4 regions of the Citrobacter sp. Cm046 genome follow, and region 1 is predicted to be linked to each of the others. Evidence: predicted binding sites of a transcription regulator. Region 1 holds the regulator's gene; each other region holds the start of a gene.

What was found. Region 1 encodes sigma-54, which starts transcription at its own class of promoters, with help from an activator protein. Its sites were predicted from a motif close to GTTGGCACANNTTTCGCTNT; they were not measured.
Region 2: hycA (formate hydrogenlyase regulator HycA) is a predicted target of sigma-54. The motif match lies at 5,983-6,002, and genes of this name have one in related genera.
Region 3: glnA (glutamate--ammonia ligase) is a predicted target of sigma-54. The motif match lies at 5,213-5,232, and genes of this name have one in related genera.
Region 4: OGX98_RS20560 (gamma carbonic anhydrase family protein) is a predicted target of sigma-54. The motif match lies at 6,342-6,361, and genes of this name have one in related genera.

The regions. Positions count from the first base shown of each region.
Region 1 is NZ_JAOWGP010000039.1:145,397-153,437, reverse strand. It holds gene arcB (aerobic respiration two-component sensor histidine kinase ArcB) at 1-323, shown strand, start outside; gene elbB (isoprenoid biosynthesis glyoxalase ElbB) at 553-1,206, shown strand; gene mtgA (monofunctional biosynthetic peptidoglycan transglycosylase) at 1,203-1,922, shown strand; gene npr (PTS phosphocarrier protein NPr) at 1,970-2,242, opposite strand; gene rapZ (RNase adapter RapZ) at 2,239-3,093, opposite strand; gene ptsN (PTS IIA-like nitrogen regulatory protein PtsN) at 3,139-3,630, opposite strand; gene hpf (ribosome hibernation promoting factor) at 3,714-4,001, opposite strand; gene rpoN (RNA polymerase factor sigma-54) at 4,024-5,457, opposite strand; gene lptB (LPS export ABC transporter ATP-binding protein) at 5,504-6,229, opposite strand; gene lptA (lipopolysaccharide ABC transporter substrate-binding protein LptA) at 6,236-6,790, opposite strand; gene lptC (LPS export ABC transporter periplasmic protein LptC) at 6,759-7,334, opposite strand; gene kdsC (3-deoxy-manno-octulosonate-8-phosphatase KdsC) at 7,331-7,897, opposite strand; gene kdsD (arabinose-5-phosphate isomerase KdsD) at 7,917-8,041, opposite strand, start outside.
Region 2 is NZ_JAOWGP010000042.1:194,252-202,292, reverse strand. It holds gene hycF (formate hydrogenlyase subunit HycF) at 1-247, opposite strand, end outside; gene hycE (formate hydrogenlyase subunit HycE) at 257-1,966, opposite strand; gene OGX98_RS15165 (respiratory chain complex I subunit 1 family protein) at 1,984-2,907, opposite strand; gene hycC (formate hydrogenlyase subunit 3) at 2,910-4,736, opposite strand; gene hycB (formate hydrogenlyase subunit HycB) at 4,733-5,344, opposite strand; gene hycA (formate hydrogenlyase regulator HycA) at 5,490-5,948, opposite strand; gene hypA (hydrogenase maturation nickel metallochaperone HypA) at 6,147-6,518, shown strand; gene hypB (hydrogenase nickel incorporation protein HypB) at 6,622-7,494, shown strand; gene hypC (hydrogenase 3 maturation protein HypC) at 7,485-7,757, shown strand; gene hypD (hydrogenase formation protein HypD) at 7,757-8,041, shown strand, end outside.
Region 3 is NZ_JAOWGP010000041.1:12,837-20,877, reverse strand. It holds gene OGX98_RS13550 (MFS transporter) at 1-1,073, opposite strand, end outside; gene OGX98_RS13545 (sugar phosphate isomerase/epimerase family protein) at 1,174-2,154, opposite strand; gene OGX98_RS13540 (GntR family transcriptional regulator) at 2,163-2,873, opposite strand; gene typA (ribosome-dependent GTPase TypA) at 3,115-4,938, opposite strand; gene glnA (glutamate--ammonia ligase) at 5,319-6,728, shown strand; gene glnL (nitrogen regulation protein NR(II)) at 7,002-8,041, shown strand, end outside.
Region 4 is NZ_JAOWGP010000045.1:49-8,089, reverse strand. It holds gene rsmB (16S rRNA (cytosine(967)-C(5))-methyltransferase RsmB) at 1-86, opposite strand, end outside; gene fmt (methionyl-tRNA formyltransferase) at 139-1,086, opposite strand; gene def (peptide deformylase) at 1,101-1,610, opposite strand; gene dprA (DNA-protecting protein DprA) at 1,740-2,864, shown strand; gene smg (DUF494 family protein Smg) at 2,836-3,309, shown strand; gene OGX98_RS20580 (DNA topoisomerase family protein) at 3,336-3,878, shown strand; gene tsaC (L-threonylcarbamoyladenylate synthase type 1 TsaC) at 3,882-4,454, shown strand; gene aroE (shikimate dehydrogenase) at 4,456-5,277, shown strand; gene OGX98_RS20565 (DUF1488 family protein) at 5,274-5,531, shown strand; gene OGX98_RS20560 (gamma carbonic anhydrase family protein) at 5,507-6,061, opposite strand; rRNA gene OGX98_RS20555 (16S ribosomal RNA) at 6,532-8,041, shown strand, end outside.

The DNA.
Region 1 (8,041 bases):
AATACCTCGAGCTGGTGGGACCGAAGTTGATTACCGATGGGCTGGCGGTGTTTGAGAAGATGATGCCGGGATATTTGAGCGTCCTGGAGTCCAATCTGACTGCGCGTGATAAAAAAGGCGTTGTTGAAGAAGGCCACAAAATCAAAGGTGCTGCGGGATCGGTTGGCCTGCGACATCTGCAGCAACTGGGACAGCAAATTCAATCACCAGACCTTCCTGCCTGGGAAGATAACGTGGCTGAATGGATTGAAGAGATGAAGCAAGAGTGGCAACACGACGTGGCGGTATTAAGAGCCTGGGTAGCGAGCGTGGAAAAAAAATGACCCCGGCTTAACCGGGGTGCGCGAATACTGCGCCAACACCAGGGAAATCGTGGCTGCGCCGTAAATTATTATCATTGTTTACAAGGGCGCAGCCCTAAATTTCAGGCCGCACGCAGTTAAGATAGCAAATCTTAAATAATTTGTTACATGAATCAGTTAAATGTGTGAAGCGTAGCATTTTAATAAGAATTATTAATATGCTTCAGTCAGTTGCGAAAGGAGTATCTCGATGAAAAAAGTTGGCGTTGTGCTCAGTGGATGTGGTGTATATGACGGTTCAGAGATCCATGAAGCCGTGCTAACCCTTCTGGCGATTGCTCGCAGCGGTGCTCAGGCTATCTGTTTTGCACCGGATAAACAGCAGGTGGATGTCATTAATCATCTGACGGGTGAGCCGATGCAGGAAGCACGCAACGTCCTGATTGAAGCAGCACGTATTGCGCGGGGTGATATCCGTCCTCTGGCCCAGGCTGTTTCTGCTGAACTTGATGCGCTGATTGTTCCTGGTGGGTTTGGCGCGGCGAAGAATCTGAGTAATTTTGCCAGCCAGGGCAGCGAATGTCGGGTTGATAGCGATTTGGCCGCGCTGGCGGTCGCTATGCATCAGTCAGGAAAACCGCTGGGGTTTATGTGTATTGCTCCGGCGATGCTGCCAAAAATCTTTGATTTCCCACTGCGTCTGACAATTGGCACCGATATTGACACCGCGGAAGTGCTGGAAGATATGGGGGGCGAACATGTGCCTTGTCCGGTTGATGATATCGTGGTCGATGAAGACAACAAAATCGTCACTACACCGGCTTATATGCTGGCGCAGGATATAGCCCAGGCCGCAAGCGGTATCGATAAGCTGGTGGCGCGCGTGCTGGTACTGGCTGAATGAGAAAAGGGGTCGCCGTCTTTTTGCGGCGTATTTTTCTGCGGGTGGTTGTTGTCCTCGCCGTTTTTTGGGGCGGCGGCATCGCGCTATTTAGCGTGGTGCCAGTGCCTTTCTCGGCAGTGATGGTCGAGCGGCAGCTTGGAGCATGGTTACAGGGACATTTCAGCTATGTGGCGCATTCAGACTGGGTCAGCATGGACGAGATATCGCCACTGATGGGGCTGGCGGTGATTGCAGCCGAGGACCAAAAATTTCCCGAACACTGGGGATTTGATGTCTCCGCCATAGAGAAAGCGCTGGAGCACAACGAACGTAACGAAAAGCGTATTCGCGGCGCGTCGACGTTGTCGCAGCAGACGGCAAAAAATCTTTTTCTGTGGGATGGGCGTAGCTGGGTGCGTAAAGGTCTGGAGGCTGGTCTGACGCTGGGCATGGAAACAGTCTGGAGCAAGAAACGTATTCTGACGGTCTATCTGAATATTGCTGAGTTTGGCGATGGTGTATTTGGCGTGGAAGCGGCGGCGCAGCGGTATTTCCATAAGCCTGCCAGCCGGTTGAGTCTGTCAGAAGCGGCATTACTGGCGGCGGTATTGCCAAATCCTCTGCGTTTTAAGGCGAATGCACCGTCAGGCTATGTTCGTAGCCGTCAGGCGTGGATCATGCGTCAAATGCGCCAGCTTGGCGGTGAGTCGTTTATGCGGGAAAATAAGCTGTATTAATCGGTGGTGTCGGATGGTGGTGTAAACGCCTTATCCGACCTTCCGGACTACTCTTCGTCAAACCCTGAATTAAACAACGCAATAACCGCTGCAAGGGCTTCAACTTCCTGTGGGCCAGAGGCTTCAATCTCTATCTGACGGCCTTTGGCGGAATCCAGCATTAGCAATGCGATAACGCTGTTTGCTTCGGCTTCCGTTCCTTCATCATTACGTAGCAGTACTTCTGCTTCAAAACCCTGCATTAATTCAAACAGTTTCATTGCGGGCCGGGCATGCATGCCCAGCTTATTCGTGATTTCAACAGTTTGCTTCACGGTCATGATTTACGTTTTTCCAGCGTACGATGGCGTGACTGTACGTTTTTACCGCGTGAGCGGAAGTAGTCTGCCAGTTGCTCTGCAATATACACCGAACGGTGCTTCCCGCCGGTACAGCCGATGGCTACGGTGAGGTAGCTGCGGTTGTTCGTCTCCAGCATGGGTAACCATAGCTCAAGATAGCTGCGAGTCTGGTAGATAAAATTGTGTACTTCTGTGTGTCGATCGAGGAAGGCGGCGACAGGCCTGTCAAGACCGGTCATCGGACGTAGTTTTGGATCCCAGTGTGGGTTAGGCAGGAATCGCACATCAAAGACGTAATCCGCATCTATTGGGATACCGTGTTTGAAACCAAAGGACTCGAATACCATCGTCAGTTCACGTTCACGTTTACCCAACAGTCGGGTACGTAACATTTCCGCCAGTTCGTGCACGGACATTTCCGAGGTATCAACGATCAAGTCTGCGCGGGAACGCAGTGGTTCCAGTAAATCACTTTCTTTATCAATCGCGCTTTCCAGAGATAAGTTTTTGCTGGAGAGCGGGTGCAGACGTCGCGTATCGCTGTAGCGGCGAATCAGCGTGTTACGGTCAGCATCAAGGAACAACAGCTGCGGTGAGAAGCCCTCTGGCAGGTTATTCATCGCCTGTTCGAAAATCTCTGGTGACTCAGGCATGTTGCGCACATCAATGCTGACAGCCGCAGAAATTTGGCGATCGGCAAGCGTTCTAGCCAGATCGGGCAACAACACGACGGGGAGGTTATCCACGCAGTAAAAACCCATATCTTCCAGCGCTCGCAGGGCGACAGATTTTCCCGACCCTGAGCGACCGCTGACGATCATCAGTACCATGTACTGTTTCTCCTCACAACGACAGAAAAAGATGCCATTGGGTTATTATGCCTCATCCTGTTCACCTTCGGTGTCCGTGATGATTTGATACAACTCCTGGTCGCTTTGTGCGGCGCGCAGGCGACGACAGATGGTTTTATCTGCCAGGCGTTTTGCAACCAGTGACAGCGTATGCAAATGCGTTTTGGTTTGATCGGCAGGGACCAGCAGAGCGAAAAGCAGATCAACAGGCTGATTATCAATGGCGTCGAAAGCGATGGGGGTTTCGAGTTGAACAAACACGCCGACCGCACGTAACGTATCTTCTTCCAGCTTACCGTGCGGAATTGCAATACCATTGCCGATGCCGGTACTGCCCATTTTCTCACGCGTCAGAATGGCTTCAAACACCACCTGAGGAGGCAAGCTGAGCTGCTTTGCCGCCAGTTCGCTAATGATTTCCAGTGCGCGTTTCTTACTTTGGCAGTGAACGGCCGCGCGTGTACATTCCTGGTTAAGAACATTGCTCAGTTGTAGAGTCGTATCGTTATTTGTCATAATTTCACCTAAGCGCTAACTGTACAAATGGCCTGTTGTGCTTCACAACAGGCCGTCCTGCACCCGCTAACTGCCCGGACAAGTTAGTGCTGTTTCAGTTTATCTTTATGTTTTGTTAGCTGCCGAGCCAGTTTATCAATTAAACCGTCAATGGCGGCGTACATATCCTGACCTTCCGCGCTGGCATGAATTTCGCCACCGTTCACATGCAGTGTTGCATCCGAGATGTGTGTAACCTTCTCCACTTTCAACACAATATAAACCTGATTAATCCTGTCGAAATATTGCTCAAGTTTGGCGAACTTTGTGGTAACAAAGTCGCGCAGGGCTTCAGTAATTTCGACGTTATTTCCAGTGATGTTGAGCTGCATAGTGTCTTCCTTATCGGTTGGGTCAGACCAGTTGTTTGCGCTGGTTAGACGGCGGAATGGATAAAGACTCTCGGTACTTCGCAACGGTGCGGCGCGCCACCATGATACCCTGTTCTGACAGCATAGAGGTTAACTTGCTGTCACTCAGCGGTTTCGCAGGGTTCTCCGCAGCAATTAATTTCTTCACCAGCGCGCGTATCGCTGTAGAAGAGGCTTCGCCTCCACCTTCAGTATTTACGTGACTGGAGAAGAAATACTTCAATTCAAAAATGCCGCGCGGACTGTGCAGGTATTTTTGCGTGGTCACTCGGGAAATGGTCGATTCGTGCATCTCGACGGCCTGGGCGATATCCGCCAGCACCATCGGTTTCATAAACTCTTCGCCTTGTTCAAAGAAGGCTTGCTGTTGCTCAACAATACAGCGACTGACGCGCAACAGTGTGTCATTACGGCTTTCCAGGCTTTTTATCAGCCACTTCGCATCCTGCAGATTACTACGGATAAACTGGCTGTCTGCATCGTTACGCGCACCGTTACACATGGCGGCGTAGTGCTGGTTGATTTGTAAGCGCGGAATGCTGTCGCTGTTCAGTTCGACGACCCAGCGATCGTTATGCTTACGTACCAGCACATCCGGGATCACGTATTCCGGTTCACCCGTCTGGATCGACTGTCCGGGTCTTGGGTCGAGCGACTGGATAAGATTTACAGCCTCTTTCAGTACATCTTCTTTCAGTCGGGTCACGCGCATCAGCGTGCGGAAGTCGTGATTGGCGAGCAGATCAAGATGATCGCTGATGATCAGGCGAGTTTCTTCCAGCCATGGTGTGGCTTTGTCAAACTGCGAAAGTTGGATCAGTAAGCAGTCACGGAGATCTTTTGCCGCAACACCAACAGGATCAAAACGTTGAACGCGTTTAAGCACGGCCTCGATTTCATCCATACCGATGTCATCATCGCCCATGCTTTCGAGAATTTCGTCCAGAGAAACCGTGAGATACCCTGTATCATCCACCGCGTCTACAATTGACGTCGCAATGGCGCGATCGGTATCCGAAAATGGAGTCAGCTCCACTTGCCACATTAGATAATCTTGTAGCGATTGCGTGGTTTCACCCTGATACACCGGCAGTTCGTCGTCAATGTAATCCCCGCTGGCCCCAGACGGCGTACCCGCGGTGTAAATTTCATCCCAACTGGTGTCTAGCGGTAGCTCTTCCGGCATCTCTTTTTGTTCGAGTGCATCTGCAGTATCTAGAGATTCGCTGTCCTGTTTTTCCTGGGTATCAATTTCGTCGTGAAGATCGGTTTGCTCGAGCAGTGGGTTACTTTCCAGCGCTTGCTGAAGTTCTTGCTGAAGTTCCAGCGTGGACAGCTGCAACAGACGGATAGCCTGTTGAAGCTGAGGCGTCATCGCCAGTTGTTGGCTAAGCCTGAGTTGCAAACCTTGCTTCATGTTCAGAGTTGTTTTCTCCCGCGGTAACGTGAAGTCTTCTACCCTATCAGAGTCTGAAGTCTTCCCCAAGGTATACGCGCTTAACGTGTTCGTCTTGCAGTATTTCGGTAGGCGTACCGTGTGCGATCAGATGCCCCTGGCTCACAATGTAGGCTCGCTCACAGACCGCCAGCGTTTCGCGAACGTTATGGTCGGTAATCAGCACGCCCAGTCCGCTATCTCGCAGGTGTTCAATGATGCGTTTGATATCAATAACGGAAATCGGGTCAACGCCGGCAAAGGGTTCATCCAGCAGGATAAATTTCGGATTTGCAGCCAGCGCACGGGCGATTTCCACACGGCGCCGTTCACCGCCGGACAGCGATTGCCCCAGGCTGTCGCGCAGATGTTCGATATGGAATTCTTCCATCAGTTCGTTGGCGCGATCTTCACGTTGTTCACTGGAAAGATCGTCACGAATTTGCAGCACTGCCATCAGGTTATCAAATACGCTCAGGCGACGAAAAATAGAGGCTTCCTGCGGTAAGTAGCCGATGCCGCGACGTGCGCGCGCATGCAGCGGCAGCAGGCTGATGTCTTCATCATCAATGATGATGTTGCCAGCATCGCGCGGCACAATGCCGACAACCATGTAAAAGGTCGTTGTTTTACCCGCACCGTTAGGGCCGAGCAGACCGACGATCTCCCCGGAGTTGACGGTCAAACTGACATCTTCCACTACGCGGCGGCCTTTGTAGGCTTTTGCAAGATTCTTTGCAGTTAATGTTGCCATAACGAATCAGTTACCTTTTTTCTCTGCCGGAGCCTTGGTTTTGCCTTTATCCTGCAGTTGTGACGGCACCAGTACAGTGGTGACGCGTTTGCCTTTATCACTGAAGGCCTGCATTTTCTGCTCTTTAACCAGATAGGTTATTTTGTCGCCGGAGATATTGCTGTCTACCTGCTCCAGATAAGCTTTGCCAGTCAGCACGACGAAATCTTTTGCCAGTTCATAGTGCATTTGTGACGCGTGGCCGTTAACGGGTTTACCGTTATCCTGCATCTGGTAAAACGTTGCCGGGTTACCATAACCATCGATCACTTCTTTACCGTCTTCACCGCCGGGACGGGTCACGACGACTTTATCGGCATTAATTTTGATGGTGCCCTGGGTCACGACCACATTACCGGTAAACGTTACCACGTTGCCCTGCATATCCAGGGACTGTTGATCCGATTCAATGTGGATCGGTTGCTCGGTATCGCCGGTTACGGCAAATGCCGGAATGCTGGCGGCCAGAAGTGAGCTGGCAAGCACAAGGTTAAGGCTGAGTTTGTTTGTTTTGAATTTCATATGAGGTTCTAACCTTTTCAATCAGCTCGGCGTTCTTGCTGCGTAAGTTGCCGCGCATCTTCAGTCCGCTGGAGTTAAATGTTGTTCCGTACAACGTAACCAGATCATCCGAAGTAACATCTTGCGTCACCAGGTTAATCTGCGCGTTATCGGTAGTAATTCTGCGTAGTTGAGAGTCAGGAACCAGCGCGTTGACTTCAACGTGGCCATACAGATAGAGCATACGATCATTGGTTAATTTGGCTTTATCGGCCTTGATTGACCAGGTCGGTACTTTATCCTTATCAAATGTGGTTAATACTGGTTGAGTAAACCACGAAACAGCCTGATCTGAATAATATTCAACGTGTTGAGCGATCAAGCGATAGCTTAGTGCGCCTTCCGGGCTATATACAACGGTATCGGTATGTTCGCTCTTATAGGTTGGCTCATTGCTATTCACCACTACTTCAGTGGTGTCGTCTTTGTCTGCCAGGTTAATACCAATCAGCACAAGGATAGCCAGCGACAGTAGAATGATAACCCAACGTCTGGTTTTGCTCATATCGATTGCCCTTTGGCCTCATCCAGTTTGCCCTGCGCCAGGAGTAATAAATCGCAGACTTCACGTACAGCGCCGCGCCCCCCGTCGATGTGGGTGACATAGTCGGCACGCGGGATCAGCAAAGGATGTGCATCCGCTACCGCTACGCTTAATCCCACTTTTTCCATCACCGGCCAGTCGATCAGATCGTCGCCAACGTACGCTACATTTTCAGGTGCAATCGCCAGTTTCTTGAGTAGGTCGTCAAAGGCGACCAGTTTGTCAGATTGCCCCTGGTAGAGATGAGCGATCCCCAGAGTGGCACAACGATCTTCTACAAGTTTAGCCTTTCGTCCGGTAATAATGGCAACCTCAATACCTGAAGTGAGCGCACAACGAATTCCGTAGCCATCACGAACGTTAAATGCTTTCAGCTCTTCGCCATTGTTGCCCATATAAATCAGACCGTCAGACAGAACGCCATCCACGTCAAGGATGAGCAGACGAATATTTTCTGCCCTGGTGATGACTTCAGTGCTGACGGGTCCATAACAGGTCGCAAGCGACGCACCTGCTTTACTCATTTCTTTTATCCTTGAATTTCTACACTACGCCTGCACGCAGCAGATCATGCATATGTAACACACCGAGTAACTGGTCGCCATCAGCAACCATTACCGAAGTGATATGGCGGGACTGCATTAAGTTCAGGGCATCAACGGCAAGAA
Region 2 (8,041 bases), on a different contig from region 1:
CTTCACAACGGCCACAGAAGATGCAGCGACCAAGGTTGAATTGCCAGGCCAGTTCATTGGTGACCAGATCGGTTTCAACCGTCAGCGCGTTTGACGGGCACGCATTCACACAGGCTGCGCAGCCAATACACTGCTGCGGATTATGCTCCGGCTTACCACGGAAGTTTTTATCGACCGCGATCGGCTCCAGCGGATACGACGACGTCGGTGCACCGGTTTTGATGACTTTTTTGATAAAGGTAAACATGGCGATTCCTTATTTCAGCGGCGAGTTTTTACGCTCGATGCTGTAGCGCTCAAGTTCTTTGTACGGCACGACTTTGCTTTTCTTCTTACGCACATCAACCACGGTCATACGGTCAGTACAGGAGTAGCAAGGATCGAGGCTACCGATAATCAGCGGGGCATCGGAAACAGTGTTACCACGCAGCATATAACGCAGCGTCGGCCAGTTAGCGTAGGTGGCCGCACGGCAACGCCAGCGGTACAGTTTCTGGTTGTCGCCGGTCATGCTCCAGTGGATATCATCCCCACGCGGCGCTTCCGCAAAGCCCAGCGCGAAACGGTGTGGAATATAGGTAAAACCTTCCACCATTAGCGGCCCGCCAGGCAGGTTATCCAGACCAAAGTCGATCATATTCAGCGCGGTATAGACTTCATTGATGCGGACTTTCAGACGAGAAATGACGTCACAGCCCTGCTCGCTGTGAACTTCCATCGGCAGCAGGCCGTAACCCACAAACGGGTGATCTGCGCGGGTATCACGCGCGTGACCGCTGGCGCGAACCATCGGGCCAACGTTACTGAAGTCACGGGCAATTTCCGGATCCAGACGGCCAATCCCGACAGTACGCTGTTCCATGTTCGGCGTACTCAACAGCATATCAACCAGTTCCTGCACGTCACGACGCATCTGTTGCGCCAGTTGACGAGTCTGGATCATGTCCTCTTTCAGCAGGTCGCGACGGATCCCTCCGATCAGGTTCAGACCGTAAGTTTTACGCGCACCGGTGAGGATCTCTGCCATTTTCATTGACGTTTCACGTACGCGGAAGAACTGCATAAAGCCGGAGTCGAAACCGGTGAAGTGGCACGCCAGCCCCAGGTTCAGCAGGTGAGAGTGCAGACGCTCAACTTCCAGCAGAATAGCGCGGATCATCTGCGCACGCTCCGGTACTACGATACCCATCGCATTCTCAACGGAGGTGGTGTACGCGGTGCTGTGGGCAAAACCACAGATGCCGCACACGCGATCCGACAGGAAAGTCACTTCGTTATAACCCATGCGGGTTTCTGCCAGTTTTTCCATGCCACGGTGGACATAGAACAAGCGGTAGTCGGCGTCGATAATGTTTTCGCCGTCAACGAACAGACGGAAGTGACCCGGTTCATCGGAGGTCACGTGCAGCGGGCCAATAGGCACTACATTATTTTTCTTGTCGCCCAGTTCGTTGATGAACTCATAGGTTTCAGCATCGGTAGTCGGCGCCGGACGTTGACGGTAATCCATGCTGTCTTTACGCAGCGGATAGAGTTCGTCCGGCCAGTCATCCGGTAGCACCAGACGACGTTCGTCCGGCAGCCCCACCGGGATCAAACCGTACATGTCGCGCACTTCACGTTCGCCCCAGACGGCAGCCGGTACGCGTGGCGTGACAGACGGGAATTCCAGTTTATTGGCGTCAACTTCTACGCGAACGGTTATCCAGCATTTAGTGCCCTGCTCCATCGACAAGACATAATACACAGCGTAATGGCCGCACAGCTGGCGTTCGTCGTTACCAAACAACACGGACAACCATCCGCCCTGTTTGTAATAAAGGAACTCCACCACTTCCGGCAGGTAGTTTACCTTCACGGTGATGGTCAGCTGATCTTTGGTCTGCCAGGCTTCGTCCAGTACGACGCCAGGGAAAGCCTGGTGCAGTGCAGCAAGGTATTGTTGACCTAATTTTTCTTCAGACATGCTCAAACTCTCTTAAATCACGCCACCAGCAAGGAGACGAACGCTAAAAACGCAAACCCAAAACCGGCCCAGGTCACGCGTGAAGTGGCGCAAAAACGCAGACGCGCCATGCTGTTTTCAAACAGGGCGATGACCAGCACGCCGAGGATCAGCTTGACGACGGCTATCACCAGTGCCAGCAGCAGTCCACCCGCAGTAAAGGTTTCCATCTGTCCCCACGGCAGGAACACGCCGACAAACATTTGCAAAACGACCAGTTGTTTGAGGCTGATACCCCATTTCAGCACCGCAAAACCGCTGCCGCTGTATTCAGTCAGCGGACCTTCCTGTAGCTCCTGCTCGGCTTCTGCCAGGTCGAACGGCAGTTTGCCCATTTCGATAAAGGTGGCGAAAGCACAGGCGCACAGCGCCAGGATCAGCGGGATGCTGCGCGCCGCAGGCCAGTGATAAACGGTGTCAGCGATATTGCTGATATGGGTTGAACCGGCAACCTGCGCTGCGACCCACAAACCCAGCAGCAGAATCGGCTCAACCAGTACGCCGAGCATCGCTTCACGGCTGGCGCCGATCGCGGTGAACGGGCTACCGGTATCCAGCCCCGCAATAGAGAAGAAGAAACGGGCGATGGCGAACAGGTAAATTAACGTGATCAAATCACCCAGTTGCGGCAGCGGAGAACCTACCGTCACTACCGGCAATGCGGTAGCGATAGTCAGCATGACGCCGACCATCACAAATGGTGTCAGGCGAAAGACCCAACTGGAATCCGCAGGCGCAATGCTCTGACGCCCCAGCAGTTTGATAATGTCACGGTACTCCTGCAAAACACCCGGACCACGGCGATTGTGCAAACGTGCACGCGCCACGCGGGTAATGCCGGACAGCAGCGGCGCAACGGCAAACAGCACCAGCGCCTGAATTAACGGATATAAAACACTCATTCTCAGGCTCCTCGTGAAACCACAATCACCACCAGCACCGCCAGCTCAATCAATGCCAGGCGACGGAACAGAACCGGTGCAGCCGCATTCTGCCAGCCCGGAACCAGTGACACCGGGTTAAGCCATTTACGCAGTTTCAGTACCGGAGCAAAGGCTTCTTTAACCGGCATAGCAAAGCCATGCGCGGTGATCACCATTGACTGCTCATGATCGTAACCACATACCCAGGCGGAACCGCGCGAACGCGACGGCAGACGGTTGCCTTTGAAAATCGCCATGATAATGAACGGCAGCAGCGGACAGGCAATCAGCAACAGGGTGATCATTGGTTGGGAAACGGTCGTGTTCGCGGTTTCCAGCGGCAGTGGCACAGCTGAAGAGATAAGTGGCAGCAACCATGGTGCGGCAACGCCGCCAATCACACAGCAGACTGCCAGCGCAACCACGCTCACCCCCATCAGGATCGGTGCGCAACAGGCGTTTTCAGCTTCCTTCGTACGCGGTGCGCCAAGGAACGTTACGCCATAGACTTTCGCCATACACATCACAGCCAGCGCGCCGGTAATCGCCAGCCCGACCGCCAGCAACGGACCTAACAGACGGCCGATAAACGCTCCGCTGTTACCCAGCTTGAAGAAGGATTGATAGATAACCCATTCACCGGCAAACCCGTTCAGTGGCGGCAGCGCGGCCATCGCCATCAGACCAACCAGCATCGCCAGGGAAATCACCGGCATGCGCTTACCGATACCGCCCAGTTTTTCGATATCACGATGACCAGTACGGAACCAGATGCTGCCGGCCCCCAGGAACAGGACGCTTTTGAACAGACTGTGGTTCACCAGATGATACAAACCGCCGGTCAGACCAAGTGCAATCAGCGCCGGTTGATTAAGGGAAATGCCGGTCACACCGGCACCCAGCCCCAGCAGAATAATGCCGATGTTTTCCAGCGTGTGGTACGCCAGCAGACGTTGAATGTTGTGCTCCATCAACGCATACAGACCGCCAACAAATGCAGTGATCATCCCCAGTACCAACAGGGTAATGCCCCACCACAGCGGTGCATTACCGCCCAGCAGCGACAGGGACAGAATGCCCAACAGGCCAACCTTCATTACCACGGTAGAGAACAGCGCCGCAGCAGGTGCGCTGGCGTTGGCATGTGCCTGTGGCACCCAACCGTGCAGCGGGATAATCCCGGCCAGCAAACCAAAACCGGCAACGCCCAGCAGCCAGATGTCAGAGCCGAGCGGCAATTCCTGGGTGCGAAGGTCGAGCAGACGCAGTTCGAGCGTGCCGTAGCGTTGCCATACCAGATAGCAAGCGACCGCCAGCAGCAGCGTACCGATTCGGCCCAGAGCAAACCACAGTTTGCCCTCTTTACTGCAACCGGTCAGGAACACCGCACACAACGCCATGATTTCAGCCATCACCACTAGCGTACCGAGGTTGCTGGCAACCACAGCACACACGGCCGCAGCCATCAGCAGATTCACCAACAAACCGTTGGCTTTAACCTGTGGATGACGATGCCAGTCGATGTTGTACAGGCTGACAAACAGGCCGCACAGACCCAGTGTGATAAGCCAGATTGCGTTCAGTGGAGTTATTTGCATGCTGTGACCGATAAACGGTATCACGCTGCTGACCGCCAGCGCATTGGTCAGCACGGTGAAACCCGCTGCCGCCGTACACAGGCTGCCGACTGCTCCACCAACGCCGGCAATCCAGCCGCTTAGCGCTTTATGAAATGAAAACAGAAATGCCAGAACCGCCGCAGCCGTAAACCAGGCCACGCCGCTGTTAATCAGTGAAATTGCGCTCATTTTGCATCCCCACTCTGAGCCTGCTGAAACAAGGTGAGATCGCCGAAATCGGTATTAAAAGTCAGCTCACGCTTACGTTTGCTGGCGCGAGCGATATCTGTATTGCTCACCAGGTGCAGGGCTTTCGTCGGGCACATACGTACACAAGCCGGACCTTGTTCATCAAAGCTACACAGGTCGCATTTCACCGCAATGGCACGAATACCTGGAACCCAGTCCAGCAGCGTGCTGACGCGAGCCGGTGCTGGTGGAGCCGGAGGGGCTTTTGAGGTATTCGCGTTCGCCGGGATGTGCAGCGGACGACTGCCGGAAAACTCAATGGCGCCAAACGGACAGGCGATCCCACACAATTTGCAGCTTACGCACAGGCTTTCATTTAGCTGTACGGCGCCGTCGACACGGTTAATCGCATTGACCGGGCAAACGGTGGCACAAGGTGCATCTTCACAATGGTGGCAAAGCTGCGGTGCAGATTCTTTTTCATTTAGCATCACTTTCAGGCGCGGCATTGACTGCAGGCCATGCTGGCGATGCGTCTCTGAGCAGGCGGCTTCACAGGTGTGGCAGCCAATACAAAGAGTGGAGTCAGCAATTACAAAACGATTCACCAGGCATTCCTCAGGTGATAGTCATTTTTGACGAAAACATGTTTATCAAATGTCATTTTCGACATTTTTCGACATGTCCATTCCCTAAAATGTCGTGATACAGCGTAAAAATCTCATCACGACTCAAGCGAGCATCACCCGAGGCTTATGCCGGGTTATGTCCTTCTACCAGTTGGCTTAAATTTACCGGCATATTGTTTTCAACCGCGGTGTACAGGCTGTCGTAGACTCTGGCGATTTTTTCGAGATAGTGCTCCAGCACCTGCTCGCGATCGCGGTTGCTAATGCGGTCATCAACTTTGCCGTCAATGGTCAACTGTGCCTGTGCAATCAGTTGCTTATCATCACCGTCTTTGGTTTCAACGTAGTACTCGATGGTATGGCTGTTAAAGCCGTCCGCCAGCGTGACGTAGATAGTGAAGTGTTCAAAAAGGACAAAGCACAGATCTTTGTCCGGCGCACAGCTCATTGCATGATGCAAACGCGCTTTCGACAGGGTGATCCCCTGTACCAGCGAGTTGCAGTAAATACGCCACTGGTCCTGTAGGCGACGGTGCCGTTCAGCGATGTAATCGGCTTTTTCGCTTATTTCCCAAATAGTCATGTCAGGTTACCCGTTTAGCAGAGACTAACTGCCTTAAGCATATTTCATGCCAACATTAAAAATCTTTATTTTCATTAAGATACAAAAACAAGCATGCATGACGACATGTCATTTCGTCATCGTCGTCATTGTCACGAGAGGAAAAATTCAACCTGGCATGTTTATTGCTTTTGAAACGACAACAACATGGGAGGCGATATGCACGAAATAACCCTCTGCCAACGGGCACTGGAATTGATTGAACAACAGGCCGCACAGCATGGTGCTCACCGGGTAACTGGGGTCTGGCTCAAAATTGGCGCATTTTCTTGCGTAGAAACCAGCGCTCTCGCCTTTTGTTTTGATCTGGTATGCCGTGGCACCCTTGCAGAAGGTTGTAAACTCCACCTCGAAGAACAAGAAGCCGAATGTTGGTGCGAGTCCTGTCAGCAATACGTCACGTTACTGACACAACGCGTTCGTCGCTGTCCACAATGCAATAGCGACATGCTGAGAATTGTGGCCGATGACGGGTTACAGATTCGACGAATAGAAATAGACCAGACTCCAGCGCCGGATGGCGACGCTTAAGCCTCTTATCCAGTCTACAGAAAGAGCACGTTTGTAGGTCGGAAAAGGCGAAGATGCTGTCCGGCAACAGATTTACCGAAAGTGAAAAGATCAGGAGTGAGCGATGTGTACGACATGTGGTTGCGCGGAAGGCAACCTTTATATAGAGGGTGATGAACATAACCCCCACTCAGCGTTTCGCAGCGCGCCATTTGCTCCGGCGGCTCGTCCGGCGCTAAACATTACCGGTGTGAAGACCTCCAGTTTCACGCCGAGCCAGACCGCAGAAGGCGATTTACATTACGGTCACGGCGAAGCAGGTACCCATGCTCCAGGCATGAGCCAGCGCCGTATGCTGGAAGTGGAAATTGACGTGCTGGACAAAAACAACCGTCTGGCCGAGCGCAATCGCGCCCGCTTCGCTGCCCGCCAGCATCTGGTACTCAATCTCGTATCAAGTCCAGGTTCCGGTAAAACGACGCTGCTGACCGAAACACTGATGAAGCTGAAAGACAGCGTGCCGTGCGCGGTCATTGAAGGCGACCAGCAGACGGTCAACGACGCAGCGCGTATTCGCGCCACCGGAACACCAGCAATCCAGGTTAATACGGGTAAAGGCTGCCACCTTGATGCGCAAATGATTGCCGATGCAGCACCACGCCTGCCTTTAGCCGATAACGGTATTTTGTTTATCGAAAACGTCGGTAACCTGGTTTGCCCGGCAAGCTTCGACCTCGGCGAACGTCATAAAGTGGCGGTGCTTTCCGTCACCGAAGGCGAAGACAAGCCGCTGAAATATCCCCATATGTTTGCTGCTGCATCGCTGATGCTGCTCAACAAAGTGGATCTGCTGCCGTATCTCAATTTTGATGTTGAAAAGTGCATCGCCAGCGCCCGGGAAGTGAACCCGGAAATTGAGATAATCCTGATTTCCGCCACCAGCGGCGAAGGGATGGATCAATGGCTGTCGTGGCTGGAGAATCAGCGATGTGCATAGGTGTTCCGGGTCAAATCCGCACCATTGATGGTAACCAGGCTAAGGTCGATGTTTGCGGTATTCAGCGCGACGTCGACCTGACGCTGGTCGGTAGCTGTGATGAAAATGGTCAACCGCGTCTGGGCCAGTGGGTACTGGTCCACGTAGGTTTTGCCATGAGCATCATTAACGAAGCCGAAGCGCGCGACACACTCGAGGCGCTGCAAAATATGTTTGACGTTGAGCCGGATGTCGGCGCGTTACTGTATGGCGAGGAGAAATAATGCGTTTTGTTGACGAATATCGGGCACCGGAACAGGTGATGCAGTTGATAGACCACCTGTGTGAACGTGCCGCTCACCTCCCCTACACCGCTGAACGCCCACTGCGCATTATGGAAGTTTGTGGAGGCCACACCCACGCAATCTTCAAATTCGGCCTTGACCAGTTGCTGCCCGAAAACGTGGAGTTTATTCACGGTCCAGGCTGCCCGGTTTGCGTTCTGCCGATGGGCAGAATTGACAGTTGTGTGGAAATTGCCAGCCATCCGGAAGTGATTTTTTGTACC
Region 3 (8,041 bases), on a different contig from region 1:
AAGCTGCCCAGCGCCATTGCAGCGCCCGTCTGGTTCTCGGCAATTTTAGCTTCACCAATCGGGGCAAAGAAAACAGCGCGCTGCGTAAAGACGATCGCACCGAAGCCCAGTGTACACACCATGCCTAAATAAACCGGCATACTTTCATGCGGCAGAATCATCAGCAACACCAGAGCTACCGTGCTAATCATGAACGTATAGCATAAGTATTTACTGGGTGATTTCAGGATCTTATCCGAGATCATCCCGCCAATCGGGCCACCGACCATTTTCAGACAGTACTGGTTAATAATCCCATAAGCCCCCACCAGCGCGACCGGCAGCATATAGATGTTTTTCAGGAACGGGATGAAGAATGTTAATCCACAATAGACGGCATACACAAAGAAGACGTTGAAGGCGATTAGCCAAATGGTTTTATCCTTCAATACCGATGTCATGCTGGGATTTTTCGGCGCATCTTCTGCATCCTGCACTTTTGCCACAGGCGCATCTTCTTTATCATTCAGCACAAAGAAGATAATGATCCCCACGATAATCACGATGGCAGAGTAGAACCAGATACCGGCTTTGAATCCCAGCAATCCGCTACCGAACCAGGTAAAGACGGCCAGCGCGGAAAATGCGACAACCGTATCAACAATACCGCGGCCCGTTTCGAAGAAACCAAACAATCGACCCTGTTGTTCACTATTCCCCAGACGGCTAACAGATTTTAATAGCACTGGCCAGTTCATCATGTCACAGGTGACGCCAAACAGCGCCCAGACAAAGAGGATCCCCCAATAACCAGGCATAGAGGTCAGATAGACCCCCAACAATCCCGTGGCAATAAGAGAAAAAGACATGGTGTATTTACGTGGCAATTTATCTGCAAAATAAATAGATAAGAAAAAGCCCACGGTAGTCACAAATGAGTTCACTGACATTGCATTACCAATTTGACCATTGGTTAAATGGAAGTATTCTTGCATCGGAATATAGAACGCATCTTTCAGTGAAGGTAATTTGTAGATTGTACCGCCGCACAGCGTTAACAGGCTAAAAAGTGCCCATTTCTTTTTTGTGAGCATAGCATCCCCTAAATGATTATTTAAATCATTTGTTTTGAAAATAACAATATGACCATTCCCCTGGAATGGTTTAAGCAACCTAAAAAGAAACGAAGATTTTTTAATTAGTTAGAATATCATGTGCCTCATTTTTAATTTGTTGTAGCACGCTACGCACAAATTTTAATTGTTGAATAGCATCGTTTTTTTCTTTAATTAGACGTTCTTCCAGAAGATCAGCTGCAGGCAACGGTGTTTCACTCATTTGGCGCCATGGGATCCATGGATTATCACCTTCATTTTCAAAACGAAACGCTGGAGCATAATAATCAACTTCCTCTTCCAGTCCGTAAGCCATTACCTGTGGCTTATCATCACCTAAACAGATCAGTTTGGTCAGTAGCGCCTTAAATGGCATATCTCCCTGGCCCGATGTACAGGCTTTGTGGCCCAGCCCCGCTTTTTCATTAATGATTAACGCATCTTTAATATGCACCTGAGTAATGTGCGGTGACATCGTATCTAGCGCTGTTAACGGATGTTCATTCGCATTGATCATATTTGCGAAATCAAAGAGTAAAGAGAGTGACTCCATATCGCTGTTCTGAATTAATGACACTAATTCATGGCTCTTCAAGTCTTCATGCTGTTCTAACGTAAATGTTAGTCCGCTATCCTGATATCTTTCACGCAAATATTTGATATCTTGAGTTATTGTTGCAAGAACATCCTGAAGATTACCTTCGTAGCGTGGATAAAACCTTACGGAAGAGGCACCTGTTTTTAAAGCAATAGAGACGGCCTGGTCAATGGACTTTTTATCAGAGGAGCTGGTTTCAATATGAATATCCAGCTGCAACTTACGCGCTTTATCACCGAATGCTGACAGCTCATTGTCATTCATATTTTCCAGAGAATAACGCTCACCATCAAGAACGTGAATTTTCACGCCGCGCAGATTATTTTCATTAGCAATATCTAATAAATCATTCGGTAATATTCGCTCAAGACGCATATTTAAATGATAAGCATACGCGTGTAGATATAGGGGAAGGTTATCTACACGAGCCAGGATTTTATGTGCATTATCTTTAGTGACCATAAACGTACCTACAAGTTAATGAAGAGATCAACTGCTTCAAATCGCCAATACTCAATATCTATTTGCACGATGTTACCATCGCTGTCGGCCCGATGTTTTTCAATAAGAATGGCAGGCATTCCAGCAGAGCCGCCAATAAATTTACTAATATCACCGGCCATTCTGACAGGTTTAAATACCAGTTTTTTGATTACCGTTTCTTTTTTATATTCGTTTTCCCACACTGAAGAAAATGACTGACTTTCAAGCTGTTCAATAAAACCCGGAGCAACCTTGGGATTAATATACGTTTCGTGATAGAAAACCTTATGCCCTTCCAGTGCTCCCCAACCCGTTATCCGATACAGTTCATCAGACGGCGTAGCAGCTACCAGCGGAGCGGTAGCTTCAGGATAGTGAGATACCCGGCTTTTCTCGATAAATCCCCAGGAAGGCTCTCTGCCCTGCTCAAGCGCTGCGCGCTGAAAGCTTGCCGATAATTCCGGGCTGTAGTTAAAACGAGCCTGTGTGACAAACCATCCTTTGCGGTCTTTACGAAAGATTTTGGATTCAGACTCGAGGTTTAATAACGCCTGACGTAACGTCATACGCTTGATACCCAACAGCTCTCCCAGTTCTCTTTCTGAAGGGAGTTTTCCGCCCGGTGTGGTGATCCCATCTTTTAACCAACGATCTAACTTCTCTTTCGCATTTTCAACGGTCGACTGATTACTCGTCATTGTTTAATCCATTTGGTTTAAACCAGATGGTTTTATCATACGCTGACGTCGAAAAAGAAAGCAAACACACGCATCGAGCTTTAGAAATAATTGTGACAAAGCTCTCTTATGGCAGGAGTCTGAAGTGGAAGTGGTTAAGACGGCAGGCAGGGATTAAGCGTAACTCTCACCTGATTCCAGGAATAACAGGCAAAAAAAAACCCCACCAGTAGGCGGGGTCTTGTCACGAAAAGAGCGTTAATTACTCTTCTTTCGCGCCACGCATTGCACGGCGACGATCGTTTTCGGTCAGGTGACGTTTACGGATACGGATGGAAGTTGGAGTAACTTCTACCAGCTCGTCGTCATCGATGAATTCCAGAGCCTGCTCCAGAGTCATCTTAACCGGCGGAACCAGAACCGTTGCTTCGTCAGTACCAGACGCACGCATGTTGGTCAGTTTCTTACCGGTCAGGCAGTTTACAGTCAGGTCGTTAGAGCGGCTGTGAATACCGATGATCTGGCCTTCGTAAACTTCAGCACCGTGACCCAGGAACAGCTTACCGCGATCCTGCAGGCTGAACAGTGCGAACGCAACTGCTTTACCCTGACCGTTGGAGATCAGTACGCCGTTCTGACGCTGTCCAACATCACCCGCACGAACATCGTCGTAATGGCTGAAGGTGGAGTACAGCAGGCCAGTACCAGAGGTCATGGTCATGAATTCTGAACGGAAACCGATCAGACCACGGCTTGGGATCACGTAGTCAAGACGTACGCGGCCCTTACCATCTGGATTCATGTTTTTCAGGTCGCCTTTACGCTCACCCAGAGCCTGCATCACAGAACCCTGGTGCTGCTCTTCAACGTCCAGCGTGACGTTTTCGAACGGCTCTTGTTTACGGCCGTCGATTTCGCGGAAGATAACTTTCGGACGGGAAACCGCCATTTCGAAACCTTCACGACGCATATTCTCGATCAGAACTGACAGGTGCAGCTCACCACGACCGGATACACGGAATGCATCCGCATCTTCGGTTTCTTCAACACGCAGTGCCACGTTGTGCACCAGCTCTTTGTTCAGGCGGTCAAGGATCTGACGAGAGGTAACATATTTACCTTCTTTGCCACAGAACGGAGAGGTGTTTACGCAGAAGAACATGGTTACGGTCGGCTCATCAACAGACAGTGCCGGCAGCGCTTCGACATTTTGCGGGTCGCAAATAGTGTCAGAGATGTTCAGCTCGCCCAGACCGGTGATCGCGATGATATCGCCCGCTTCAGCAATGTCACTCTCAATACGTTCCAGACCCAGATGGGTCAGGACCTTACCGACTTTACCGTTACGAGTTTTGCCTTCGCTATCAATGATAGTGATCTGCTGGTTCGGTTTAACTTTACCGCGTTTGATACGACCGATGCCGATAACACCAACATAGTTGTTGTAATCAAGCTGAGAGATCTGCATCTGCAGCGGGCCATCAAGGTCAACGTTCGGTGCTGGTACACGATCGATGATGGTCTGATACAGCGGAGTCATATCTTCAGCCATATCTTCGTGATCCAGACCCGCGATACCGTTCAGCGCAGAAGCGTAAACGATAGGGAAGTCCAGCTGTTCGTCGGTAGCATCAAGGTTAACGAACAGGTCAAATACCTGATCAACAACCCAGTCAGGACGCGCGCCCGGACGGTCAACTTTGTTGATAACAACGATTGGTTTCAGGCCATGGGCAAAGGCTTTTTTGGTCACGAAGCGCGTCTGCGGCATCGGACCATCCATTGCATCAACGACCAGCAGTACGGAGTCTACCATGGACATTACACGTTCAACTTCACCACCGAAGTCGGCGTGCCCAGGGGTATCAACGATGTTGATACGGTAGTCATTCCATTTGATAGCGGTGTTTTTAGCGAGGATGGTAATCCCACGCTCTTTCTCCAAATCGTTGGAGTCCATCACGCGCTCTTGGGTTTCAGCACGTGCATCGAACGTACCGGATTGTTGGAGCAGCTTGTCTACCAGGGTGGTTTTACCATGGTCTACGTGCGCGATGATGGCGATGTTACGCAAATTTTCGATCACAACTTTGCCTCAGGCATTTTAGAAATAGCGCGTTATTGTACACGGATTAATCGCAGTACAAAACAGGATCACAAACATCCTCCGCAAACAAGTATTGCAGAGTTTCTTTGTGATCACATTCACGGAGCGTTAAAAGGGGTATTTTGATGTCCATTGCACCAATATGGTGCTTAATGTTCACATTAAAGCACTATAATGGTGCAATACAACATTCATGGTGCAGCCCCTTTGCACGATGGTGCGCATGATAACGCCTTTTAGGGGCAATTTAAAAGTTGGCACAGATTTCGCTTTATATTTTTTACGGCGACACGGCCAATTTTTTGCAGAATTGTAGACTTCGTTACCACGACGACAATGACCAATCCGGGAGAGTAAGTATGTCCGCTGAACACGTTTTGACGATGCTGAATGAACACGAAGTGAAGTTTGTTGATTTACGCTTCACCGATACTAAAGGTAAAGAACAGCACGTCACTATTCCTGCTCATCAGGTAAATGCCGAATTCTTTGAAGAAGGCAAAATGTTTGACGGCTCCTCAATCGGTGGCTGGAAAGGCATTAACGAATCAGACATGGTTCTGATGCCAGATGCTTCTACTGCTCTCATTGACCCGTTCTTTGAAGAGTCTACTCTGATCATCCGTTGCGATATCCTGGAACCAGGTACGCTGCAGGGTTATGACCGCGACCCGCGTTCTATTGCTAAACGTGCTGAAGAATACCTGCGCGCTACCGGCATCGCAGACACCGTTCTGTTCGGGCCAGAGCCAGAATTCTTCCTGTTTGATGACATCCGTTTCGGCGCATCCATCTCCGGTTCCCACGTCGCTATCGATGACATCGAAGGTGCCTGGAACTCCTCCACCAAATATGAAGGTGGTAACAAAGGTCACCGTCCTGGCGTGAAAGGCGGTTATTTCCCGGTTCCTCCGGTTGATTCCTCCCAGGACATCCGTTCTACCATGTGTCTGATCATGGAAGAAATGGGCCTGGTTGTTGAAGCGCATCACCACGAAGTGGCGACTGCGGGTCAGAACGAAATTGCTACCCGCTTTAACACCATGACCAAAAAAGCGGACGAAATTCAGATCTACAAATATGTGGTTCACAATGTTGCACACCGTTTCGGTAAAACAGCGACCTTTATGCCAAAACCAATGTTTGGCGATAACGGTTCCGGTATGCACTGCCACATGTCCCTGTCCAAGAACGGCGTAAACCTGTTCTCTGGCGACAAATATGCTGGTCTGTCTGAGCAGGCGCTGTTCTACATCGGTGGTGTTATCAAACACGCGAAAGCAATTAACGCCCTGGCAAACCCGACCACCAACTCCTACAAGCGTCTGGTCCCGGGTTACGAAGCACCGGTAATGCTGGCTTACTCTGCCCGTAACCGTTCTGCATCTATCCGTATTCCGGTAGTCGCCTCTCCGAAAGCACGTCGTATCGAAGTGCGTTTCCCGGACCCAGCGGCTAACCCGTACCTGTGCTTCGCCGCGCTGCTGATGGCTGGCCTTGACGGTATCAAGAACAAAATCCATCCTGGCGAAGCCATGGATAAAAACCTGTATGACCTGCCGCCAGAAGAAGCGAAAGAGATCCCACAGGTTGCTGGCTCTCTGGAAGAAGCACTGAAAGAACTGGATCTTGACCGCGAGTTCCTGACTGCAGGTGGCGTATTCACCAATGAAGCGATTGACGCGTACATTGCACTGCGTCGCGAAGAAGATGACCGCGTACGCATGACGCCGCACCCGGTAGAGTTCGAGCTGTACTACAGCGTTTAACCGTATCTTAATAATCCGACGAATTTCACGTTGCGGCAAAGCGGCAACTGAGCAAATCCCCAGGAGCATAGATAGCTATGTGAGTGGGGTGAGCGAAGGTAGCCAACGCAGCAGCGACGTGGAAGGCGCCAGGAGTTTTTTAGTTGCCGTGGAACTTTTAGCCCATCACACGATGGGCTTTTTTCTCCACCAACAACCTGATCCTTCGCGCTTTTTCTAAGTAAAAAGCTATAATGCACTAAATTGGTGCAACCTTTTTCAGGAGACTGCTGAATGGCAACCGGCACGCTGCCCGATGCTGGGCAGATCCTCAATTCGTTAATCAACAGCATTTTACTTGTCGATGATGAGCTGGCGGTACATTACGCCAACCCCGCGGCACAGCAGCTGCTCGCCCAAAGTTCTCGTAAACTGTTTGGTACACCGCTTCCTGATCTATTGAGCTATTTCTCTTTGAACATCGGACTGATGCGAGAGAGCCTGGAAGCTGGCCAGGGCTTTACGGACAACGAAGTGACGCTGGTAATAGACAGCCACTCACATATCCTCTCAGTGACCGCTCAGCGGCTTCCTGACGGCCTTATCCTGCTGGAGATGGCCCCAATGGATAACCAGCGCCGTCTGAGTCAGGAGCAGCTCCAGCATGCTCAACAAATTGCGGCCCGCGATCTGGTACGCGGACTGGCGCACGAAATTAAAAACCCACTGGGCGGGCTACGTGGCGCTGCGCAACTTCTCAGTAAAGCACTCCCGGACCCGGCGCTGACAGAATATACCAAAGTCATTATTGAGCAGGCCGATCGCCTGCGTAATCTGGTTGACCGTTTGCTGGGTCCACAACAGCCAGGTATGCACGTTACGGAAAGTATTCACAAAGTGGCTGAACGCGTGGTAGCACTGGTCTCAATGGAACTACCGGAAAACGTCACGCTGATTCGTGATTACGACCCAAGTCTTCCAGAACTGCTGCACGATCCAGATCAGATAGAGCAGGTTCTGTTGAATATCGTGCGCAATGCGCTACAGGCGTTAGGGCCAGAAGGTGGCGAGATTATTCTGCGAACCCGCACCGCTTTCCAGCTCACGCTACACGGTATGCGTTATCGCCTGGCTGCACGTATTGATGTTGAGGATAACGGTCCGGGTATTCCCCCTCACTTGCAGGATACGCTGTTCTACCCAATGGTCAGCGGTCGCGAGGGTGGTACCGGACTTGGATTATCCATCGCCCGTAATTTGATTGATCAACATTCCGGCAAAATTGAATTTACCAGTTGGCCGGGTCATACCGAGTTCTCGGTTTACCTGCCTAT
Region 4 (8,041 bases), on a different contig from region 1:
AGCACATTGCTCAACGACTGCCCTTTTTCAACAACCTGTTCGACGGCCTGGGCCGCCATACTGCGTAAATTAATATGTTTTTTCATAAGCGCAAAAATAAAAATGCCCGGAGAGTCCGGGCTTTAAAGAGATGAACCGTCAGAGCAGACGATTTCCGGGCACGAACCACTTCCGGCGCGAATTAAGCAAATCCTGCGCGCTCATGGCCTTTTTACCGGCAGGCTGCAAAGAGATGAGATTCAGGATGCCATCGCCTGTCGCTATCTGGATGCCCTGACGGGTTGCCTCCAGGATAGTCCCTGGTTCGGCACCGGCAGGTTTATCGATGACCGTAGCTTGCCAGATTTTGACCGGTTGCTCGTCGATGACGATGTAGCTCATTGGCCATGGGTTAAAGGCTCGGATGCAGCGTTCCAGTTGTGCGGCGCTGAGCGTCCAGTCCACGCGTGCCTCTTCTTTACTGAGCTTCTCAGCATAGCAAACCAGCGACTCGTCCTGAACCTCAGGTTTTGCGGTACCAGTTGCCAGCAGATGCAACGTATGCAGCAGACCCTGAGGGCCGAGCTTAGCCAGCTTGTCATAGAGGCTGGCACTGGTATCGTCGGCGGTGATTGGGCAGGAGAGTTTATGCAACATATCACCCGTATCAAGACCAACATCCATCTGCATAATGGTAACGCCTGTTTCAGCATCGCCAGCCCAGAGCGAACGTTGGATAGGGGCAGCGCCTCTCCAGCGCGGAAGCAGAGAACCGTGAACGTTGATGCACCCCAGACGCGGCATATCCAGCACGGCTTTCGGCAGGATCAGGCCATATGCCACCACTACCATTACGTCTGCGTGTAAGTCAGCAACCAACTGCTGGTTTTCCTGGGGACGAAGAGAAACAGGTTGAAAAACAGGTAACCCTTTCTCTTCCGCCAGTACTTTTACCGGACTGGGCATCAGCTTTTTGCCGCGTCCAGCAGGGCGGTCCGGTTGGGTGAATACGCCGACGACGTTATGTCCAGAAGACAGCAACGCTTCGAGATGACGCGCTGCAAAGTCAGGTGTACCCGCAAAAATTATACGTAGTGATTCTGACACGTTGATCCTTGTCCTTAAGCTCGTGCGTTCAGACGGTCGAGTTTTTCAACTTTCTGACGAATACGTTGTTGCTTCAACGGAGACAGATAATCGATAAACAGTTTACCGACCAGGTGATCCATTTCATGTTGAATACAGATGGCTAACAAGCCATCGGCTTCGAGTTCAAAAGGTTTACCATCGCGATCGAGCGCACGAATTTTAACGGTCTCAGCGCGTGGTACGAGTGCTCGCTGTTCCGGGATCGACAGGCAACCTTCTTCAATTCCAGTCTCACCGTTTTTTTCCAGCAGTTCCGGGTTAATTAGCACCAGACGCTCGTCGCGGTTTTCAGAGACATCAATAACAATAATACGTTGATGAATATCGACCTGCGTTGCCGCCAGACCGATACCTTCTTCGGCGTACATCGTTTCGAACATATCATCGACGATACGCTGAATTTCTGCATTCACTTCTTCAACCGGTTTTGCGACTTTGCGAAGACGCTCGTCCGGAATATGTAACACTTGCAAAACTGACATAGTTATCCAGAGTTGTATTCAGGAGTTGGAAAGATTATTACCTCTATTCTAGACAAAACCCCCTCTGATTGACAGCATCAGTGACCAATCGCAAAGATTGCTAAGGCTGCTTGTGGCAGGGGAATAAGGATGACCCACACCGAGATTTGGTTACGTTTAACACGAGTGAGTGAGCTGTATGGTGATGAGATGGTTCGCGTCGCTCACTTGCTTATTGCTCTGCCCTGTATTAACAAAGCGATACTTCAACATGCAGGATTCTCGGAGCGACAGGCAGAGCGTTTCTTAACCTTTCCAGAGTCTACTCTGGATAAAACGCTGCGCTGGCTGGAACTGCCCCATCACTATTTAATTGTTGCCGACAGCATGCATTATCCTTCGCAACTTCGCGCTATTGAGGATTATCCAGGAGTCCTCTTTGTTGTTGGAAATCCCGAATGCCTTCATTCATTTCAGGTCGCAGTCGTAGGTAACCGGCAGCACTCCTGGTATGGCGAGCGTTGGGGGCGTTTTTTTTGTGAAAAGCTCGCTGCGTATGGGGTGACGATCACCAGTGGACTCGCTCGAGGTATTGATGGCGTGGCACACAAGGCCGCGGTGAATATGAAAGGGACAAGTATTGCAGTGCTGGGGAATGGATTGGAAACCATTCATCCAAGGCGGCATGTTTGTCTCGCTGAACATCTGGTTGAGGCTGGAGGTGCGCTGGTGTCTGAATTCCCTCTGGACACGCTTCCTTTACCGCGTAATTTCCCCCAACGAAATCGTATTATCAGTGGTCTAAGTAAAGGAGTGCTGGTCGTTGAAGCTGCACAGCGTAGCGGCTCACTGGTTACGGCACGTTGTGCACTGGAACAAGGACGAGAGGTATTTGCCTTGCCCGGGCCAATCGGGAGTCCGGGTAGCGAAGGTCCTCATTGGCTCATTAAGCAGGGGGCGACACTTGTGACGATGCCAGAGGATATTCTGGAAAATTTGCAATACGGGTTACATTGGTTGCCAGATGAGCCTGAAAATTCAATTTATTCGCCAGATCACGAAGAGGTGGCATTGCCATTTCCTGAGCTCCTGGCTAACGTAGGAGATGAGGTAACACCTGTTGACGTCGTCGCTGAACGTGCCGGCCAACCTGTGCCAGAGGTAGTGGCTCAGCTACTCGAACTGGAGTTAGCAGGATGGATCGCAGCTGTACCCGGCGGCTATGTCCGATTGAGGAGGGCAAGCCATGTTCGACGTACTAATGTATTTGTTTGAGACATATATCCATAACGAAGCAGAGCTACGTGTGGATCAGGACAAACTGGAACGGGATCTTACCGACGCTGGTTTTGATCGTGAAGACATCTACAACGCGTTACTGTGGCTGGAAAAGCTTGCTGATTATCAGGACGGCCTTGCTGAGCCTATGCAGCTTGCATCGGATCCTCTTTCTATGCGTATTTATACTGCAGAAGAGTGCGATCGACTGGATGCGAGTTGTCGGGGGTTCTTGTTATTCCTGGAACAGATTCAGGTGCTAAACCTCGAAACGCGAGAAATGGTGATTGAACGCGTACTCGCACTGGATACGGCAGAGTTCGATCTGGAAGACCTGAAGTGGGTGATCCTGATGGTTTTATTCAACATTCCAGGTTGTGAAAATGCATATCAACAAATGGAAGAATTACTCTTTGAGGTGAATGAAGGTATGCTGCATTAATCAATCTTCGTTCAGTATGAGTTGTTATGGCTAAATCAGCACTGTTTACGGTGCGTAAAAACGATCCCTGCCCACAATGCGGGGCCGAACTGGTTATTCGCTCCGGGAAACACGGTCCGTTTCTCGGCTGTTCACACTATCCAGAATGCGATTATGTCCGTCCGCTTAAATCTTCTGCGGACGGACATATAGTCAAAGTTCTGGAGGGTAAGTTTTGTCCTGTATGTGGTTCAGAGCTTGTGCTGAGGCAAGGACGATTCGGGATGTTTATTGGTTGCAGTGATTATCCTGCCTGCGAACATACCGAACTTATCGACAAGCCTGATGAAACGGCAATTGTTTGTCCTCAATGCCAGACGGGCCATCTGGTTCAGCGCCGCTCCCGTTATGGCAAAACGTTTTACTCCTGCGATCGCTATCCGGAGTGCCAGTTTGTCATTAACTTCAAACCTTTAGCTGGAGAGTGTCCTGAGTGTCACTATCCGCTCCTCATCGAAAAGAAAACCGCGCAGGGTGTGAAACACTTCTGTGCCAGTAAACAATGTGGAAAGCCGATATCGGCGGAATAAAAAGTGAATAATAACCTGCCCACAGACACCATCGCTGCGGCGATAGAAGTTCTGAAACAAGAAAATGTCATCGCCTATCCAACGGAAGCTGTTTTCGGCGTAGGCTGTAATCCTGACAGTGAAATGGCGGTTACCCGCTTACTGGAGCTGAAACAACGGCCAATTGAAAAAGGCTTAATTCTGATTGCGGCTAGTTTTGAGCAACTCAAACCGTATATCGATGACAGCATGCTTACCGATACACAACGTAAAGCTGTTTTTGCTCGCTGGCCAGGCCCTGTCACTTTTGTTTTTCCTGCTCGTTCTTCCACCCCTCGTTGGTTGACAGGGCGTTTTGATTCTCTGGCCGTTCGCGTCACGGATCACCCGCTAGTGGTTGCATTGTGCCAGGCTTATGGCAAACCGTTAGTCTCTACCAGTGCTAATTTGAGTGGTTTACCCCCTTGCAGAACGGTAGAGGAAGTACGAGCGCAGTTCGGTGTAGACTTTCCCGTTGTTGAAGGCGATACCGGAGGGCGTTTGAATCCTTCGGAAATCCGTGATGCTTTGACGGGTGAACAGTTTCGACAGGGGTAATATGAAAGAAGCCTATGCTGTTTTTGGTAATCCGATAGCGCACAGTAAATCGCCTTTAATCCATCAGCAATTTGCTCAACAGCTGAAGATTGATCATTCCTATGGGCGTGTACTGGCGCCAATCAATAACTTTGTGAATACGCTGAATACCTTTTTTGCTGAAGGGGGGAAGGGAGCGAATATTACCGTTCCTTTTAAAGAAGAGGCATTTGCGCGAGCCGATGAATTGACTGAACGGGCGTCACTTGCCGGGGCGGTCAATACGCTTAAGCGTCTGGAGGATGGGCGTTTACTGGGAGATAACACCGATGGCATTGGCTTGTTAAGCGATCTTGAGCGTTTATCTTTTATTCGCCCCGGGACACGTATTCTGCTTATTGGCGCTGGTGGTGCATCCCGTGGAGTATTGTTGCCTCTTCTTTCTATGGATTGTGCTGTTACTATCGTTAACCGTACCGCATCTCGAGCTGAAGAACTGGCTCAGATCTTCTCCCATACCGGCAGTGTTCAGGCAGCAGGGATGGATGAACTTGAGAACTACGAATTCGATCTGATTATTAATGCGACGTCCAGTGGAATTAGTGGTGATGTTCCAGCCATTCCTGCATCGTTGATTCATGCTTCCGTCTGTTGTTACGACATGTTTTATCAGAAAGGCGCAACACCGTTCCTTTCCTGGTGTGTGCTTCAGGGAGCAAAACGTTATGCTGATGGATTGGGAATGCTGGTGGGGCAAGCGGCGCATGCTGTTTTACTCTGGCATGGCGTACTGCCGGAGATTGAACCAATCATTAAAAAGTTGCAACAGGAACTGTCCGCATGAATCAGGCGATCCAGTTCCCCGATAGAGAAGAGTGGAAAGCAGATATCAATGCTGTCGTCTTTCCTGCTATGGTTCATGGCATGCAGCTAATATGTGCCATAAAGGGAGAAGTGTTGGCGCATCGCTTTGGTGGCGGCACGCCTGAACAGTGGCTGGAGATTTTTCGGATGCATCGCTGGGATCTGGAAGAAGAGGCAGAAACACTGATCCAAGCCCAGCAAGAAGACGATCACGGCTGGGTCTGGTTACCCTGACTTAAATACTCGTCTTTCCACTTCACATAGTTGTTAGCGGAGTATTGTAGACCAGCTTTCTCTTCATCACTCAGTGGGCGGATCTGCTTTACTGGACTTCCCAGGTACAGATACCCGCTTTCCAGGCGTTTATTTTGTGGAACCAGGCTTCCTGCACCAATCATAACGTCATCTTCTACTACCACACCGTCCAGCAGAATCGAACCCATACCGACCAAAACACGGTTGCCAATGACGCAGCCGTGCAGCATCACTTTATGACCTACGGTGACATCCTCACCAATGATGAGTGGGTTACCCTGTGGGTTAGAAGAGGATTTATGCGTGACATGTAGCACGCTACCGTCCTGAATGTTCGTACAAGCGCCAATTTGCACGTAGTTAACATCACCACGGATAGCCACCAGTGGCCAGACCCCGACATCATCAGCCAGGCGAACATCACCAATGACGACACTGCTGGTATCGATCATCACGCGTTTCCCGATCTGTGGGAAAAGATCCTTATAAGGACGTAGTACATCAGACATGTTTACCTCAACGAAAATAGAGCGGTAATGAAGACTTTGGTTGGATTATTGAGACTGTGCAAGTGATTTAGTTATCAAAAATCAGCCAAATTGCGCAGGAATGTAGCGAAAGGGGCAAAAAAACGTCATTCAGTAAAAAAGATCTAAAAAACACTTGTGCTAAAAAATGGGATCCCTATAATGCGCCTCCATCGACACGGCGGATGTGAATCACTTCACGCAAACAGCCGGTTCGGTTGAAGAGAAAAATCCTGACATTCAGGGTTGACTCTGAAAGAGGAAAGCGTAATATACGCCACCTCGCGACAGAGCGCCAAAGCGCGTCGCAACTGCTCTTTAACAATTTATCAGACAATCTGTGTGGGCACTCAATGATACGGATTCTTAACGTCGCAAGACGAAAAATGAATACCAAGTCTCTGAGTGAACACGTAATTCATTACGAAGTTTAATTCACGAGCATCAAACTTAAATTGAAGAGTTTGATCATGGCTCAGATTGAACGCTGGCGGCAGGCCTAACACATGCAAGTCGAACGGTAGCACAGAGGAGCTTGCTCCTTGGGTGACGAGTGGCGGACGGGTGAGTAATGTCTGGGAAACTGCCCGATGGAGGGGGATAACTACTGGAAACGGTAGCTAATACCGCATAACGTCGCAAGACCAAAGAGGGGGACCTTCGGGCCTCTTGCCATCGGATGTGCCCAGATGGGATTAGCTAGTAGGTGGGGTAACGGCTCACCTAGGCGACGATCCCTAGCTGGTCTGAGAGGATGACCAGCCACACTGGAACTGAGACACGGTCCAGACTCCTACGGGAGGCAGCAGTGGGGAATATTGCACAATGGGCGCAAGCCTGATGCAGCCATGCCGCGTGTATGAAGAAGGCCTTCGGGTTGTAAAGTACTTTCAGCGAGGAGGAAGGTGTTGAGGTTAATAACCTCAGCAATTGACGTTACTCGCAGAAGAAGCACCGGCTAACTCCGTGCCAGCAGCCGCGGTAATACGGAGGGTGCAAGCGTTAATCGGAATTACTGGGCGTAAAGCGCACGCAGGCGGTCTGTCAAGTCGGATGTGAAATCCCCGGGCTCAACCTGGGAACTGCATCCGAAACTGGCAGGCTAGAGTCTTGTAGAGGGGGGTAGAATTCCAGGTGTAGCGGTGAAATGCGTAGAGATCTGGAGGAATACCGGTGGCGAAGGCGGCCCCCTGGACAAAGACTGACGCTCAGGTGCGAAAGCGTGGGGAGCAAACAGGATTAGATACCCTGGTAGTCCACGCCGTAAACGATGTCGACTTGGAGGTTGTGCCCTTGAGGCGTGGCTTCCGGAGCTAACGCGTTAAGTCGACCGCCTGGGGAGTACGGCCGCAAGGTTAAAACTCAAATGAATTGACGGGGGCCCGCACAAGCGGTGGAGCATGTGGTTTAATTCGATGCAACGCGAAGAACCTTACCTACTCTTGACATCCAGAGAACTTAGCAGAGATGCTTTGGTGCCTTCGGGAACTCTGAGACAGGTGCTGCATGGCTGTCGTCAGCTCGTGTTGTGAAATGTTGGGTTAAGTCCCGCAACGAGCGCAACCCTTATCCTTTGTTGCCAGCGGTTCGGCCGGGAACTCAAAGGAGACTGCCAGTGATAAACTGGAGGAAGGTGGGGATGACGTCAAGTCATCATGGCCCTTACGAGTAGGGCTACACACGTGCTACAATGGCATATACAAAGAGAAGCGACCTCGCGAGAGCAAGCGGACCTCATAAAGTATGTCGTAGTCCGGATTGGAGTCTGCAACTCGACTCCATGAAGTCGGAATCGCTAGTAATCGTGGATCAGAATGCCACGGTGAATACGTTCCCGGGCCTTGTACACACCGCCCGTCACACCATGGGAGTGGGTTGCAAAAGAAGTAGGTAGCTTAACCTTCGGGAGGGCGCTTACCACTTTGTGATTCATGACTGGGGTGAAGTCGTAACAAGGTAACC